DNA from 3 places in the Pseudarthrobacter sp. SSS035 genome. Region 1 is predicted to be linked to each of the others. Evidence: predicted binding sites of a transcription regulator. Region 1 holds the regulator's gene; each other region holds the start of a gene.
The links. Region 1 encodes LexA, which represses DNA repair genes until DNA is damaged. Its sites were predicted from a motif close to TCGAACANNTGTTCGA; they were not measured.

Region 1 (5,672 bases):
GAAAGTCGCTGGCCTACCTTATTCCGCTCATTGCGCACTCGCTCGTGAGTAACAAGCCCACCCTGGTGTCAACGGCCACGCTTGCGCTGCAGACCCAGATTGTGGGCCGCGACCTTCCCCGGCTGCTGAAGACCATCACCCCTGCCCTGGACCGTCTTGTCAAGGTGGCCCTGGTCAAGGGCCGGTCCAACTATGTCTGTCAGCACAAGCTCGCAGGCGGGTTCCCCTCCGAGGAACCCGCCGAGGGCCAGCTGTTCTCCCTCGGCGAAGACACCAGCGTCCCGCATTTCGCCGCCGCATTGGGCGGGCCGTCGTCCCAGCTGGGCAAGGAAGTGGTGCGCCTGCGAGAGTGGGCGGAGAAGACCACCACGGGCGACCGTGACGAACTGCTTCCCGGCGTTACTGACCGGGCCTGGCGGCAGGTTTCGGTGACGTCCATGGAATGCCTGGGTGCCCAAAAATGCCCCATGGCAGCCGAATGCTTCAGTGAACTGGCGCGCCACAACGCCGCCGAGGCCGACGTTGTGGTCACCAACCATGCCATGCTCGCCGTCAGCGCCTTTGAGGGCCTGGCAGTGCTTCCCGAATACGACGTTGTGGTGGTGGACGAGGCGCACGAACTGCAGGACCGGGTCACCGGGGCGGTGTCGGGGCAACTTTCCGTGGCAATGGTCCATGCTGCCGCGTCGGGCGCACGGAAACACACGGCCATCACCGTGGATGCCCTCAACGCAGCTGCCGCCAACCTGGAACTCGCCCTGGCCGACGTGCCCAACGGGCTGCTCCCGAACGGCCTCAACGATGAACAGCTGGACTGTGTGGACCAGTTGCGTGAGGCCTGCCGCGCTGCACTGTCCGATTCCAAGGGGGACGGCAGCCAAACGGCCGACGGCGGGCGGCAGCTCGCGCGGTCACGCCTGATGCTGATCCTCGAACTTTGCGAACGGCTGATTGTTGCCCGGGAAAACCGGGAAGTGGTGTGGTTTTCCCGCGCAAGTTCCTTCGATCCGCAGCAGGGCTATGCGCAGCCAGACGAGTCCGCGCCGGTCCTGGTCAACATCGCGCCGCTCAGCGTTGCCGGCAAGCTCCGCGAGGGGCTTTTCGCCGGCCACACCGTGGTGCTGACCTCTGCAACGCTTGCCATCGGCTCAGCCTTTGAACCGGCTGCCGGCGGCCTGGGACTGGTGGGGGAGGGCGCGCCCAGCTGGACCGGGATCGACGTCGGATCGCCCTTTGACTATCCGAAACAGGGGATCCTCTACGTCGCGGGGCACCTCCCCAGGCCAGGCCGCGGGGCGTCGCCGGAGGCCCTCGATGAACTTGAGGCGCTGATCCGCGCGTCCGGCGGCGGTGCCCTGTGCCTGTTTTCGTCCCGGCGTGCAGCCGAGGAGGCCGCTGAAGCGATGCGTCCCCGGCTTGGCCTCAGCATTCTCTGCCAGGGCGACTCCACCATGACGGCCCTCGTGAAGCAGTTCGCCGACGAGCCCGATACCTGTCTGTTCGGCACCATGTCCCTGTGGCAGGGCGTAGATGTTCCGGGCGGATCATGCCGGCTGGTGGTGATCGACCGCATCCCGTTCCCGCGGCCGGATGACCCGCTGATGACCGCACGGTCCCGCGCCGTTGCGCAGGCCGGCGGAAACGGCTTTATGGCCGTATCGGCGACCCACGCGGCCATCCGCCTGGCCCAGGGCGCGGGCAGGCTGATCCGTTCCACCGGCGACAAAGGCGTGGTGGCGGTGCTTGATTCCCGCCTTGCCACCGAGCGCTACGCCGGATTCCTCCGCGCCGCGCTGCCGCCGTTCTGGCCCACCACGGACCGCAAAACGGCGTTCGCAGCCCTGGAAAGGCTGGCCGGGAAGGGCGCCTGACTGCGCGCGGATCCTGCGAGGGTCCGACAAGCCAGGGCCCGTCCTAGCCAGCGCGTGCAGCGCCGGCTGGCGTCCTATAGCGACCGCAGGACCGAGACGACCTTGCCCATGATTGTGGCGTGATCGCCCAGGATGGGCTCGTACTGGGTGTTCTGCGGCAACAGCCACGTGTGGCCATCGCGCTGGCGGAAGGTCTTGACAGTGGCTTCGTCGTCCAACAGGGCTGCGACAATATCGCCGTTGGAGGCGTCTGCCTGCCGTCGGACCACTACCCAGTCGCCGTCGCAGATGGCAGCGTCCACCATGGAGTCGCCGGCCACGCGCAGCATAAACAGCTCACCCTGGCCCACGAGCTGCCGGGGCAGGGGCATCACGTCTTCCACCACCTGATCAGCAAGAATAGGCCCGCCAGCCGCGATCCGGCCCACCAACGGCACCATGGCGGTGTCCATGGCAGAGGGCAGTTCGGTGACCGTTCCGCCGATCCCGTGCAGCACTGAGGGCTTGGTTGTCCCATTGGACTTTGTGGACCCGCCGTCCAGCGTCAACGGCATCAGGACTTCCATGGCGCGCGGACGCTTGGGGTCCCGGCGAAGGTATCCCAGCTTCTCCAGTTGCGAGAGCTGGTGGGTCACGCTCGACAAACTCGCCAGGCCCACGGTGTCACCGATTTCACGCATCGACGGCGGATAGCCGTTGTCATTCACCGAGCGCTGGATGGTTTCAAGGATCTTCTTTTGGCGGGCGGTGAGCCCCTTGGGGGTCCGTTGGGGCTGGCGGCGCTGCGGTGTCGCCTTGCCCTCGGCGGCTGGTGCTGCCATGTTCGCCAATGCCTTTCGGTTGCCCGGCTCCGCTCCGGCCGCTGGTGCCTGGAACGCCCCGGGGCTGGTGTCGGAGTTGATTGTCAGACCCTGCTGATCAACTACAGAGGTGGTTGTTCTTTGATCCAAACGTAGGCCAGCCACGTGCCTTTTTCAAACATTTGTTCTAGCGAGTCTCGACAATATTCGTTGATAAGTGCTAAAAATGAAGAAGCAAAGTTAGAACATGTGTTCTACTCGTTGCTTGCGGATTCGAATATTCGAATCTATGGACGGCTCAGGCTGGTACCGGCAAGTGGACGCGGAGGGCGCGCCGGGCAGCACAGTATGGTCCAGGAGGGCTCATTTCATGTCAGCTATATCTGCTATCTCTGCTTCGCAGGACTCGCGTCCGCAGTTCATTTCCGTGCAGGACCTCACCTCGCGGCAGTGGTCCGCACCCGTTTCGACGTCGGGTTCGGCGCCAAGGCAGCGCAGGGAATCGTTGCCGCCGCTGCGCCTGACCCGCAGGGGCCGGATTGTCCTCATCGGCATCCCGCTGGTGATCCTTGCGGCAATCCTGCTTTCCCTGGCTGGTTTCCTCAACGCCCCGGCAAAGGCCGCCGATTCTGCCGCCGACCTGTCACTGACGCCAACAGTCTCGGTCACGGTGCAGGCCGGCCAGTCACTCTGGGCGATTGCCAGTGCGGTGGCGCCCGAGCGTGATCCCCGTGATGTCATCGCGGATATTGCCCAGTTGAACAACCTTTCCGCCGGGGGCGTTGTCCCCGGACAGCAACTCTTCGTCCCCACCAGGTAAAGAGCCTGCAGGCTCGGGCGTGTGCCGCCGCAGGCCGTCACATTTTCCGGCCGTCCGCTTCGGACCTAAACTGTTCAGGTGAATGACCAGCTAGAGCGTCTGAACAGACTTCCCCTCCGGACCAACCTCCGTGGGCTGACCCCGTACGGTGCCCCGCAGCTGGATGTCCCTATCCTGCTGAACGTCAACGAAAACACGCATGGCGTCCCGGCGGACGTACGAGCCGCGATCAGCGTGGCCGTGACGGAAGCCGCGGCAGGCCTCAACCGCTACCCGGACCGTGAATTCACCGAACTCCGGGAAGCGCTGGCCGAGTATCTCGGCCACAGCCTGGATGCCACAAACATCTGGGCGGCCAACGGGTCCAACGAGGTCCTCCAGCAGATTCTCCAGGCTTTCGGCGGGCCCGGGCGCACGGCCCTGGGATTCCCGCCCACGTACTCCATGTATCCGCTCCTGGCCAGCGGCACGGACACCGGGTACATCGTCGGGCAGCGGGCCGACGACTACGGGCTCAGTGCTGAGTCGGCCGCGTTGCAGGTCAAAGAGCTTCAGCCCAACATCGTTTTCCTCTGCTCGCCGAACAATCCCACCGGCACGGGCCTGGGCCTGGACGTTGTGGAGGCCGTGTACGAGGCCGGCGAGGCCAGCCAGACCATCGTCATCGTTGACGAGGCCTACCACGAGTTCGCCCACGACGGAACGCCGAGCGCCCTTACGTTGCTGCCCGGCCGGGAGCGCCTCATTGTGTCCCGCACCATGAGCAAGGCGTTCGCCCTCGCGGGCGCCCGCCTGGGCTACATGGCGGCCGCTCCTGAAGTCACGGACGCACTCCGCCTGGTCCGGCTGCCCTACCACCTTTCGGCCATCACCCAGGCAACGGCCCTCGCCGCCCTGCAGCACCGCACTGCGCTGATGGCCGACGTCGAGGACATCAAGGAGCAACGCGACCGCATCGTCTCGGAGCTCACCCGGATGGGCCTCAAGCCTGCCGCCTCCGATTCGAACTATGTCTTCTTCGGCGGCCTCGACAGCCCCCACGACGTCTGGCAGCAGCTGCTGGACGACGGCGTGCTCATCCGCGACGTCGGCATCCCCGGCCACCTGCGTGTCACGGCGGGAACTGAGACGGAGACCACAGCCTTCCTGACGTCGCTGGAACGCATCCTGGCCAGCCAGGCCGGGCTGCCCGCCTAAACTTGAAGTATCGGCGCCGCCGCGCCGGCACATCTCCTTCGCTTTCGCACCACTGACTTCGCCTAAAGGACATATGACCATGAGCTTCACCGGATCGAACGCTGCCGCGCCCCGGACCGCACGCATGGAGCGTGCCACCAGTGAATCGTCAGTGCTCGTGGAGATTAACCTCGACGGTACGGGCGTTTCGGACATCGACACATCTGTCCCGTTCTACGACCACATGCTGACGGCGCTCTGCAAGCACTCGCTCATTGACATGACGGTCAAAGCCACCGGTGACACCCACATTGACGTCCACCACACGGTGGAGGACGTCGCCATCACGTTCGGTGAAGTTCTGCGCACGGCCCTGGGCAACAAGGCCGGGATCCGCAGGTTCGGCGAGGCCACTGTGCCCCTCGACGAAGCCCTGGCGCACGCCGTTGTCGACGTATCCGGCCGCCCCTACCTGGTGCACGGCGGAGAGCCTGCCGGGCAGGAGTACCACTTGATCGGCGGCCACTTCACGGGGTCATTGACCCGCCACGTCTTTGAGGCCATCACGCTTCATGCCGGCATCTGCCTCCACATGAACGTCATCGCGGGCCGCGACCCGCACCACATTGTGGAAGCGCAGTTCAAGGCCTTCGCCCGCGCCCTGCGTGCTGCGGTCGAGCCCGATCCCCGCGTGGAGGGAATCCCCTCCACCAAGGGTGCCCTGTGAGCGGCCAAATCCTCCGGGACGGCGCCGTCATCGATCCGGCCGCCGGTAAAAAGCCCGTCTCGCCCGAAGGCAAGCCCACGGTCACTGTCCTGGATTACGGTTCCGGAAACGTCCGGTCCGCAGTGCGCGCCCTTGAGCGGGCCGGGGCCGAGGTCATCCTCAGCTCCAAGCCCGAGGACGTGCTTAATGCCGACGGCCTGGTGGTACCCGGCGTCGGCGCGTTCGAGACTGTGATGCGCGAGCTCAAGGCCGTGGACGGCATCCGGCTGATTGGCCGG
Region 2 (5,672 bases), 1.2 Mb from region 1:
ACGAGGTCGGCTGTGCCCTCCACCTCTTCGATGTTGATTTCCGTGTAGCCGATGCCCTGCGCGTCCAGCTGCTTCTTGAGCCGGTTGCAGTAGCCGCACCAGGTGGTGGAAAACATGGTGATGGTGCCGTTCTCGGGGGTAAAGTCCACGGAGTTCTCCTGATAATCGTTGAGGGGTTTCGTTCCCGTCAACGGTAACCCGGGGCGGGCTATTCCCCGCGCTGGCCCGGCGGATGCGGTGCCGGATGACAGTACATAACGCTGATGGCATGCTGGAGCCATGTGTGGACGCTATGTGATGGCCCGGGCCGTGGGTGACCTGCTGGCAGAATTTGATGCCCAGCTGGAAGAGGAAGTGCACCTTCCCCCGTCATGGAATGTGGCGCCCACGGACGGCGTGCCCATCGTCCTGGAACGGCTGATCGAGGACAACACTGTGCGCCAGTTGCATGTGGCCCGCTGGGGCCTGGTTCCGTCCTGGGCCAAGGATCCGGGTATCGGCCCCAAGATGATCAACGCCCGGAGCGAGACTGTGCTGGAGAAGCCCGCCTTCCGCAAGGCTGTGAAGTCACGGCGCTGCGCTGTGCCGGCCGACGGGTATTACGAATGGAAGCAGGGGACAGGGAAGGCCAAGCAGCCCTACTACGTCCACCCAGGGAAAAGCAGCGGGCTGGTGTTCGCGGGCCTGTACGAGTGGTGGAAGGATCCGTCCAAGGCCGAGGGCGATCCCGGCCGCTGGATGCTGTCCACCTCCATCCTGACCGCAGACACCCCGCCCCCGGGTACCGAGTCCACGGTGTTCGGCAAGCTCACGGAGTTGCATGACCGGGTGCCGCTGCCCATGGACCGCGCAACCATGGCGTCGTGGCTTGATCCGCAGATCGATGACGCCGCCTTCCTCGTGGACCTGGTCCGGGCCCACGTGAAGGAAGTCGCGGCCGACTGGCATGTGGATTCGGTCGGCACCGAGGTGGGCAACGTACGCAACAACTCCCCGGAACTGATCCGGCCGGTGGAAGCCTTGTTCTAAACCGGCACCCGGGGCGGCATGCCCCTAAACGGTGACCTTGCCGGCGTCGTCCACTGTCCACGTGGGGTTGTAGGCAACTTCCCAGCGGAAGCCGTCCGGATCGGCGAAATAGCCGCTGTACCCGCCCCAGGGCTGGGTGACCGGCGCGGCGACGATAGTGGCCCCGGCCGATGCCGCTTCCGCCATGACCCGGTCCACCGCCTCGGTGCTGGGCAGGTTGTGGCTGAGCGTGATGCAGGGGACCGGGCCGGGGACACCTACCCCCGCCTCGGCGTGCATCTGCGCGGCGTCCCACAGGGAAAGGATGAGGCCGTGGTTGACCTGGATGAACACCACATCACCGGGAAACTCGCGGTGGACAGGCCAGCCGAGGCCCTCCGCGTAGAACCGGCGGGAGGCGTCAACACTGCGAACGCCTAGTGAGATGAAGTCGACTCTGGGCTGCATGCTTCGATACTGTCAGAAGATGGCAACAATTCAAGGAAACGATAGGGACGCTTTGGCCGACAAAGAACAGCTCGCTGCCGTTCGGATTGCGGTAGACGAAGTTGACGAGCAGATTGTCACCCTCATTGCGCGGCGTGAACGCCTGATCCGGATCGCCGGAACCCTGAAGGGGGACGACGCTGAAGTCCGCGCCCCCGGCCGGGTGGAACGGGTGATCGAGCATGTCCGGGCCGCCGCGAAAAAGAAGGACATTGATCCGGACATTGTGGAATCAACTTACCGGGCCATGATCTCGGGGTTCATCAAACTCGAAATGAAGGTCCACAGAGAAAGCAGCTGACGCTGCGCAGGTGCTGTCCGGACACGGTTCCGGCAGCACCTGCCGCGGTGTTCCCTAGAGCGTTTCGTCGACTTAGAGCGTTTCGTCGACCTAGAGCGCTTCGTCGACGGCGACGCCCGACTGGAACTCCCGGCCGTCAGCCTCGCTGAAGGCCGACATGATGTGGCCCTTGCCCAGGCCATGGACGGCCGCGACGGGGAAGTTGCCGGTGATGGTGCTGCCCGAGTGCGTCACGCCGCCAAGGTCATAGTTTTCCTCGGCGCTCTGGTCATGGCTGAACGAGTAGAAGGCAATGGCCTCCCCGTTCATGAACTCAATGCCCAAACGTCTTTGCGATGAGTAATCAGGGCTCGCCGCCACCAGTCCCACTACGTACGCACCTGCCCCCGGTATGTTGCCGTCGATATCAAAGGTTGCCACGAGCTTTTCGTCCTGGGCCTTGATGCTTACGTGCTTGAGGAGTGCGTCATTGGTGCTCATGCCACAATCCTGCCTCCCTGCTGCCCGTCCGTCCACCCCTGTCTAGGTTTTGTCGGAGCGTCGTCGTAGACTCAAGGTATTCGAACATGTATTCGAATACCTTGCTTTTGCATCAGCATTTTGCATCAGCTCCGTTCAGTTCCGGGAGGCGCCCATGGGTATGTTCAGCGAGTCCGTGGACGTCGTCTGCACCCCCGCCGGCCAGCCGCTGAACCTCCAGTGGGCCGGACGGCACTACACGGTGTGCGCCGAGCCCGTCCGGTGGTATGAACGCCGGCAGTGGTGGGCCGAGGAACGCCGTGCGCCGCTCGGCAGCGGGCCGGGGCTGGTGGACCACGAAATCTGGCGCGTCCAAGTGCAGGCGGACCCGCGGAGTGCCGGCCCCCGGGATGCAGGGGAGCCGCTCACCCTGGACCTGAGCAGGCATGCCGGCAGCGGCCGCTGGAGGCTCCTGCGGATCCACGACGCCCTCCGGCCGCAAACAGCATGAGCTTCTCCCACCTTCACGTTTCCACGGCCTTCAGCGCACACTATGGCGTTGCCTGGCCCGACGAACTGGCCCAGGTTGCCGCCGCAGACGGCGCAACCGCGCTCGCGTGCACGGACCGGGACGGCCTCTACGGCACCATCAAACACCTCAAAGCCTGCATGGAAGCCGGCATCGACCCCATCGTGGGGGTGGACCTTGCGGTTTTCGACGACGACGGCGACCACCGCACCCAGCTCGCCGGCAGGGTAGTGGTGCTCGCCCGCGGCCACAACAACGGGGCGGGCTACCGCGCACTGTGCCGGCTGGTGTCCGATGCCCATGCCCGCACCTCCGGCAAAGCCGGGGGAGCGGTGCCCGTGGCGGTCACCCGCGCCGAACTCGCCTCCCGCACGCTCGACCCCAAAACCCTGAAACCGGTCCTGACGGTCCTGATCGGCCCGGATTCCGACGTCGGACGGGCCATGAGCGGCCGGCGCTACCTCCGTCCGCGCACCCTTTTCAAAAGCTGGCTGGACGCCATGCCCCCCAGAACCCTGGTGGCGGAAGTCGTTTCCCAGCTCACTGCCCCCGGAGCGCCCCTGAGCACCGCCCACGCAGTACGTATGCTCAAACTCGCGGAAGAACACCACGTACCGGCCGTGCTCACCAACGCGGTCCGCTACTGCGCGGAGGACGGGGCCGCCACAGCTGACGTACTCGACTCCGCCCGGACGCTGAAGTCCCTCCCCGAACTCGCGGCCGAACCGCTGCTCCAGCCCAACGGGCAGGCCTGGCTCAAATCATCAGCGCAGATGCTTCAGCTCGGCAAGGAAATCATCCGCGCCGCAGGGTATGGCGCAGCGGACCTCAAACAGCTGATGGCACAGACCGAGGCGCTCGCCGACTTCTGCCGGATTGACCCGGTGACTGACATGGGCTGGAAGCAGCCGGTGGTCCCCGAGGCATCGGTCATTGGCATCAGCCAGGACCCGCACGTTGAACTGGTGCAGCGCTGTGAGGCCGGGATCAGCAGGCGTTTCCCCGGAATATCAGGCTCAGCCCACAAGGACATGCGCTCGCGGCTGGAGCACGAGCTGGGAATCATCAGGAACCTCGGGTTTTCCTCTTATTTCCTCACGGTCGCGGAGGTCTCCCGGATGATCATGGACATGGGGGTAAGGGCAGCCGCCCGCGGTTCCGGGGCCTCCAGCCTGGTCAACTACCTGATTGATGTCAGCCAGGTGGACCCCCTGCAACACGACCTGATCTTCGAACGCTTCCTGTCCCGGGACCGGGCCACGTTGCCGGATATCGACATCGATGTCGAAAGCGCCGAACGGCACAACGTGTACCGGCGGATCTTTGACCGCTTCGGTTCCGAGCGCGTCACGCTGATGAGCATGCAGAACGGGTACCGCGCCCGCGGTGCCGTCCGCGACGCCGGGATGGCCCTGGGGATGGACGATGACGACGTCGGTGAGATCGCCAAGCAGCTGTGGCGTTTTTCGGCCCGGAAATTCCGTGAGGCCCTGGTTGAGAAACCTGAGTTGCGGGAGTTCGCCGGCCGGGTGGAACAACGGGACTTCGCCGAAAACCAGCAGCTTGACCTGCTGGTGGACCTTACGGAACGGCTGGACCGGCTGCCCCGCCATATTTCCATGCACCCTTGCGGGGTGATCCTGGGCGATGCCACGCTGCTTGACCGGACCCCGGTGCAGCCCAGCGGACTGGGGCTGCCCATGAGCCAGTTCGATAAACACGACATGGATCCCATGGGCATGCTCAAGCTTGATGTCCTGGGGGTCAGGATGCAGAGCGCGATGGCGTTTGCCGTCCGGGAAGTCATCCGGATCCATCCTTCCAAAGCGGAAGTGGTGGCGGCAGGGGCCCACCCTGCAGGTCCTGACGGGACCGGGCCGGACTACATCGCCGAGAACGGCCACATCGACCTCAACGCCGTGCCGCTGGATGATGAACCAACCTACGAACTGATCCGCAGCACCCACACCCTGGGCTGCTTCCAGATCGAGTCGCCCGGCCAGCGGGAGCTGATCGGCAAGCTGGCGCCGCGTGAGTTCAATGACCTCATCATCGACATTTCGCTGTTCCGGCCAGGCCCCATGAAATCGGACATGGTGCGGCCTTTCCTGGAGCACCGGCACGGCTTCGCACCGGAGGTCTACCCGCACCCCGACCTGAAACCCGTGCTGCAGGAAACGCATGGGGTCACTGTTTTCCATGAGCAGATCCTGAAAACCTTCCACGTGATGACCGGCTGCGGCCTGGCGCGCGCGGATGAGTTCCGCCGGGCGCTCGGCAACGAGGTCCACGAGCTGAAAGTGGAAGAGTTCTTCCGAAAGGAGGCCCGGATCAAGGGGTACACCCCGGAAGTAGTGGACAAGGTCTGGGGGACCCTGAAAGCCTTTGGCAGCTTCGGCTTCTGCAAGGCGCACGGTGCGGCATTTGCCGTTCCCACCTACCAGTCCGCGTGGCTCAAGACCCACCACCCCGAGGCTTTCCTGGCCGGGCTGTGGGAACACGATCCCGGCATGTACCCCAAACGGCTGCTGGTTGCCGAGGCCCGCAGGCTGGGCATCCCCATCCTGCCGCTGGACATCAACCGCAGCCAGGCCGAGTACCGGGTGGAACGGGTGACGGACGGGCAGGACGCCGGCAAGCTGGCGATCAGGCTGAGCCTTAACGGCATCTATGGCCTGTCCGGGACCGAGCTCAAGCGGATTGTCGCCGGCCAGCCCTACGACTCCCTGGCTGACCTCCGTGCCCGGTCCAGGCTGAGCAAGCCAAGCATCAAAAGGCTCGCCCAGCTGGGTGCCTTTGACTCCCTGCACCGTGAATCGGGAGGCGCCGCCAACCGCGCGGACCTCGTCCAGCACCTGCAACAGCTCC
Region 3 (5,672 bases), 1.7 Mb from region 1:
ATGTGGAAGGAATCCAGGCAGGTGCCCAGGTTGGGGTGGTCCACGGCTTCCACCAGCTTGTGGGCGTGCTCGTAGTCGCTGACGTACTTGCCCCAGGCCAGGGCCTCGTAGGCAACCCTGACGCCGTGGTCCCCCGCCAGGGCGGCCAGCTGGCCGAGCTGTTCCACCCGGAGGTCGTCGCTGTCGATGCTGGCGGTGGCCACGTTGGAGCAGAGCAGGATGGTGTCCATGCCCAGCCGCGCCATGAGTTTGAATTTGGCTTCGGCGCGCCGGAGGTTAGCGGCCAGGAGGTCGTCGGACACGCTGTCGAAGTCGCGGAACGGCTGGTAAAGATCCAGCGTGAGGCCAAGGTCGGCCGCCATCTTACGGACGTCCTCGGGCGTGAGCGGCGACGTGACCAGGTCCGGTTCGAAGATTTCAATGCCGTCAAAGCCCGCGATGGCGCAGGCCTGCATCTTTTCCTTCAGGGTGCCGGAGAGGCATACCGTGGCGATTCCGGTGCGCATCAGGCTGCCACCCCTTCCTTGGCCACGAGCGCCAGGAAATGGCTGCGCATGCGCTCCGCGTTGGCTTCCAGTCCCGTGAAAATCCGGAACGAGTCAGCCGCCTGGCCCACGGCCATGCGGCCGCCATCCAGGACCTCGCAGCCCTTGGCGCGGGCACCCAGGACCAGTTCCGTTTCGATGGGCCGGTAGACGATGTCCGCCACCCAGTGCCGGGATTCCAGCAGGTCCAGGTCCAGCGGGACGCCCGGGTGGGCGGCCATGCCGACGGGCGTGCAGTGCACCAGACCGTCGGCCAGGGGCATCAGCTGCGGCAGCTCCGCCGTCGTACGCGCCGTGACGGTGCTGCCCGGGAAGAAGCCGGCCAGCTCTGCGGCGCGTGCCGCGCAGCGGGCGGGGTCCACGTCCACCAGGTCCAGCGCCTTCACGCCGGCAGTGAGCAGGGCATAGGCGACGGCGGAACCGGCACCTCCTGCACCCAGCTGGACGACGCGGTCCAGCCGGGCACCCGGGAGGCCGGAGGCGAGCGCGGCGGCGAAGCCGGAGAAGTCGGTGTTGTGCCCGATGAAACGGCCGTCCTCGATGACCACCGTGTTGACGGCGCCGAGCCTGAGGGCATCCGGCGAGACCTCGTCCAGGTGCGCCAGGACAAGCTGCTTGCACGGATGGGTGATATTCAGGCCATTGAAGCCCAAGCTGCGGGCGCTCTTGAGCAGGTCCCCCACGGCTTCGCCGGAGAGTCCGAGCTCCAGCAGGTCGATGGGGCGGTAGAGGTAGCGCAGGCCCTGCATATCGCCTTCGCGTTCGTGCATGGGGGGAGTGAGTGACGGCATAACGCCGTCGCCGACCAGTCCCACAAGGTAGGACTCAGTTCGATTGCTCATCCGGGCAGCTCCTTTGATACGGAACCCGGCGGGCGGTGGCGCTCAAGGCGTCCGCGGCGGGTCGGGTGATAGGGATTACAGTACAACACTTGTTCACTTCTCGCACGCTTGTTCTACATACGAACATTTCAAGGCTTTTTACCGTTGTGGCAAGCGCGCAGCCAGTTCTGCCGCGGCTTCCTGCAGCAGGGGCACATGGGCCAGCAGGGCTTCCATGCTGAGGCGGAACACGGGAACGGCGGTGGCCAGGGAGGCGAACGCGTGGCCCTGTGAATTAAGCAGCGGCACAGCCACGGCGCGCATGCCGTTCTCGTTCTCCTCGTCCATCACGGCATATCCCTGCCGGTGGACCTTCTCGATCTCCGCACGGAACGCGGCCCGGTCTGTGATGGTGCGTTCGGTGAGGGGTTCCAGTTCGAGCTCTTCAAGCAGCGCCGCACGCTCCGAATCCTCGGCAAAAGCCACCAGCGCCTTGCCCACGGCCGTCGCGTGCAGGGCGCCCAGATGCCCGGGATCGCTGGTGACCCGGAAGGTCTGCGGGCCGTCCACCTTGTTGACCGTGAGGTGGTGGTGGCCGTCGCGGACACTGAGGATGGTGGCCTCCCCCGTCCGCTCGGTCACGCGGCGCAGGACCGGCAGCGCCGTGCCGGCAAATCCGTGATGGTTGGAGACGCGCTGGCCGAGCTGGAAGATTCGAAGGCCCAGGTGGTAGCGGCGGCCGTCCGGCTCATAGTCCACAAACCCGTCCCGCGTCAGGGATCCCAGCAGGCGGTAGGTGGTGCTGAAGGGGAGGTCGGCGCGCCGCGAGATCTCCGCGGCGCTGGCGCCGCGCGGCTCGTCGCCCAGGAGGACCAGCAGGCCCAGGGCCTTGCCCACCATGTCCGTACGGTCAGCTTTGGGCGCCCTGGGCTCAGCGGCAAGGTCGTCGGGCACTGTGGTTTGATTCACACTCATACGTCGATGTTGCCACATCGTGGGAACTATTTCTAGATGGTGATTATTTTCTTGACAAGTGACTGTGCTCACAGCCATCATTGCTGTATCGCACAAGTAGCTCCCACCATGTGGCTACTAGTCCGGGTCTTTCAACGGACTCCAGCCGCACCGCACCAGGCCTCCACACAGGCAGCTGCGGCTGCGACCCTCCAGATCCATCCGCGACAACGTCGTCACATCTAAGGAACTCCATGAGCCAGACACTTCCGTCCGCGGGGCCGGGCACCGTTGCCCCGGCCGGGACGCCAAAGAAGGCAGCCCTCGCCAGCTTCCTGGGCAGCGCCGTCGAATACTACGACTTCTTCATCTTCGGTTCCGCCGCCGCCCTGATCTTCCCCACGGTGTTCTTCCCGGACGCCGGGGCCAACGCGGCCGTTATGTCCTTCGCCACCTTCGGCTTTGCCTATGTGGCACGGCCGGTGGGCGCCGTCATCCTGGGCCACTTCGGTGACCGGGTTGGCCGACGGAAGGTCCTGATGTTCACGCTGCTGCTGATGGGCGCCTCAACGTTCCTGATCGGCTGCCTCCCGGACTTCAACACCGTGGGCTGGTGGGCTCCGGCCCTGCTGGTGCTGGCGCGGCTTTGCCAGGGCCTCTCCGCCGCAGGCGAGCAGGCCGGCGCCTCATCCATGACGCTTGAGCACGCACCGGACAACCGCCGCTCCTTCTTCACCTCGTGGACCCTCACCGGAACCCAGGGCGGCCAGATCCTCGCCGCCCTCGTCTTCATCCCCGTCCTCGCCCTCCCGGACGAGATCAAGTTCGGCATCGGCTGGCGCATCCCGTTCTGGCTCAGCGCCGTCGTCGTCCTTGTTGCGTTCTTCATCCGGCGCACGCTGCACGAACCGCCCGCCTTCGAGGAAGCCCAGAAAACCGCCCAGATCTCCAAGCTGCCGGTCGCCGATCTCCTCAAGGACCACTGGCGCGACGTGCTCCGCGTAGTCTGCTGTGCCTTCATCGCCGCCGTCTCCACCGTGTTCGGCACCCTTGCCATCAGCTACGCCAAGACCGTCGCCGGCGTTGACGGCACCACCACACTCTGGCTGGTCGTCGGAGCCAACCTGGTCGCTTTGGGCACCCAGCCGCTCTTCGGCATGCTCGCAGACAAGATCGGACGCAAACCCGTCTTCATCTACGGTGCCGTGGCCAGCGCCATCCTGACCCCGGTGTTCCTGCTCAGCCTGGAATCCGGCAGCGTCCCGCTGATGTTCCTCGCGGCCATCGGCTTCTTCTCCTGTGGCTACGCGGCCTCCAACGCGGTCTGGCCGTCCTTCTACGCCGAAATGTTCAGCACCAAGGTCCGTTTCTCCGGCCTGGCGATCGGCACCCAGCTGGGCTTCCTGATGGCAGGGTTCGCCCCGGCCGTTGTGGCAGCGATGGGCGGCATCAAGCCCGGCGGCTGGGTCCAGATCAGCATCTTCACCGCCGTCATCTGCGGCATCTCGGCCATCTCCGCCCTGACGGCCAAGGAGACGTTCAACGTCCCCACCAAGCAGCTCGGCCTGAAGTAACGCACTAGCCCAATTTTGAGACCGGAAAGCCCGCCATCCCCCCAAATGGCGGGCTTTCCCCGTTGAAAAGTGGTCTATTCCGCCAGCAAAAAGTACGACGGCGGGTGGCCGGGGCTGCTAGGGCCGCCCGGTCTCCAGCACCGACGCCAGGTCAAAGTTCACCGGCTCCTCCAGCTGGGCGTAAGTGCAGGATTCGGGGTCCCGGTCCGGCCGCCAGCGGTTGAACTGGGCGGTGTGGCGGAAGCGCTCACCTTCCATGTGGTCGTACCTGACCTCGACCACCAGTTCGGGCCGGAGGGGCACAAAGGACAGGTCCTTGCCGGCGCTCCAGCGGCTGCCTTCCGCGTTGCGCGGGGTCCGTTCGCCGTCCGCCTGCTTGGCCCACGCCCACGGGTGCCCGTCGAAGTCCGTGACCAAAGTCTGGAGTTCCTCGAACAGCTCCTGCCGGCGCTTCATGGGGAAGGCCCCAATCACACCCACGCTGGCCAGGCCGCCGTCGTCCTTGTACAGGCCCAGCAGCAACGAGCCGATCGCGTCCGGTCCGCTCTTGTGCACGCGGTAGCCGGCCACCACACAATCGGCCGTACGTTCGTGTTTGATCTTGAACATCACGCGTTTGTCCGGCTGGTAGCTCCCCTCCAGCGGCTTGGCCACAATCCCGTCCAGGCCTGCACCTTCGAACTGCTGGAACCATTGCTCGGCGGTGGCCTTGTCCTGGGTTGCCGCCGTGAGGTGGACGGGAGCCTTGCTGCCTGCGAGTGCCTTTTCCAGCGCTGCCCGCCGCTCGGCGAAGGGCCGGCCGGTGTAGTCGTCGTCGCCCAGGGCCAGCAGGTCAAAGGCCACAAACATGGCGGGGGTCTGTTCGGCGAGGAGCTTGACGCGGCTGGCGGCGGGATGGATCCGCTGCTGCAGCGCATCGAAATCCAGCCGGTCACCGGATGCCCCCACCAGGACAATCTCGCCGTCCAGCACACAGCGGGGCGGCAGGTTTTCCTTCAGGGCTTCCACGAGCTCAGGAAAATACCTGGTCATGGGCTTTTCGTTGCGGCTGCCGATCTCCAGCTCATCGCCGTCGCGGAAAATGATGGACCGGAACCCGTCCCATTTGGGCTCATAGCTGAGGGCCCCGTCGGGCATTCCGCTGACGGCCTTGGCGAGCATGGGCGGGACGGGAGGCATCACGGGAAGTTGCATAGTGCCCATTCTTGCCCGGGAGGCCCGCCGGCGGTAGGCCTGAGCTGGCACGATGCCCAACTGAAGGCCGCAGCGGGGTTTGACGTGTGGGATTCGCCGAAGCCTGTGGTCCCGGCGGAAACGTACCGATCGCGGAGAACTAACCCGCCCCTAACGTTGAGGAAACCAGGGCGCAACATTGCCCCGCCACACTGGAAGTGCCGGCAAGCGCAGGCACCAGCTCCAGCCAGGAGGCCCCCATGTTGAAGGAAGCCAAAGCCCATGTAACAAGAGTCCGCGCCCTGGACCAGCTCCACCGCGGCGATGAAATCGAGGCCCGCCTCTCCGTAGGCCCCAGCTACGACGACGTGGTCATCCGCCGTGGCCGGGTCCAGGAGACAGCACCGGGAATCGGCGTTGTCTGGATCATGGACCATCACACCGGCTCGCGGAAAGCGATCAATACGGACGAATGCACCGTCTGGCGGATTGCTTGACCGCGTGTTGGGCCGCTGGCGCAGCACCACTTGCGAAATTTTGCACCCTTGAATCTTGTACTCCGGAGTCTTGCACGACGACGACGGCGGGCGCAGTCAGTCAGGACT

Region 2: the regulator LexA is predicted to act here: its motif matches at 2,377-2,392, upstream of MUN23_RS19035 (DUF6504 family protein).
Region 3: the regulator LexA is predicted to act here: its motif matches at 1,488-1,503, upstream of MUN23_RS09075 (shikimate dehydrogenase).

Annotation. Positions count from the first base shown of each region.
Region 1 covers NZ_CP096882.1:296,765-302,436, reverse strand. The annotation lists gene MUN23_RS01395 (ATP-dependent DNA helicase) at 1-1,871, shown strand, start outside; gene lexA (transcriptional repressor LexA) at 1,946-2,692, opposite strand; gene MUN23_RS01385 (LysM peptidoglycan-binding domain-containing protein) at 3,051-3,491, shown strand; gene MUN23_RS01380 (histidinol-phosphate transaminase) at 3,570-4,688, shown strand; gene hisB (imidazoleglycerol-phosphate dehydratase HisB) at 4,768-5,394, shown strand; gene hisH (imidazole glycerol phosphate synthase subunit HisH) at 5,391-5,672, shown strand, end outside.
Region 2 covers NZ_CP096882.1:4,092,712-4,098,383, forward strand. The annotation lists gene MUN23_RS19010 (mycoredoxin) at 1-149, opposite strand, end outside; gene MUN23_RS19015 (SOS response-associated peptidase) at 298-1,029, shown strand; gene MUN23_RS19020 (VOC family protein) at 1,054-1,476, opposite strand; gene MUN23_RS19025 (chorismate mutase) at 1,496-1,816, shown strand; gene MUN23_RS19030 (hypothetical protein) at 1,907-2,296, opposite strand; gene MUN23_RS19035 (DUF6504 family protein) at 2,451-2,786, shown strand; gene MUN23_RS19040 (DNA polymerase III subunit alpha) at 2,783-5,672, shown strand, end outside.
Region 3 covers NZ_CP096882.1:1,971,229-1,976,900, reverse strand. The annotation lists gene MUN23_RS09080 (sugar phosphate isomerase/epimerase and 4-hydroxyphenylpyruvate domain-containing protein) at 1-506, opposite strand, end outside; gene MUN23_RS09075 (shikimate dehydrogenase) at 506-1,387, opposite strand; gene MUN23_RS09070 (IclR family transcriptional regulator) at 1,526-2,341, opposite strand; gene MUN23_RS09065 (MFS transporter) at 2,575-3,894, shown strand; gene MUN23_RS09060 (ATP-dependent DNA ligase) at 4,012-5,088, opposite strand; gene MUN23_RS09055 (hypothetical protein) at 5,328-5,564, shown strand.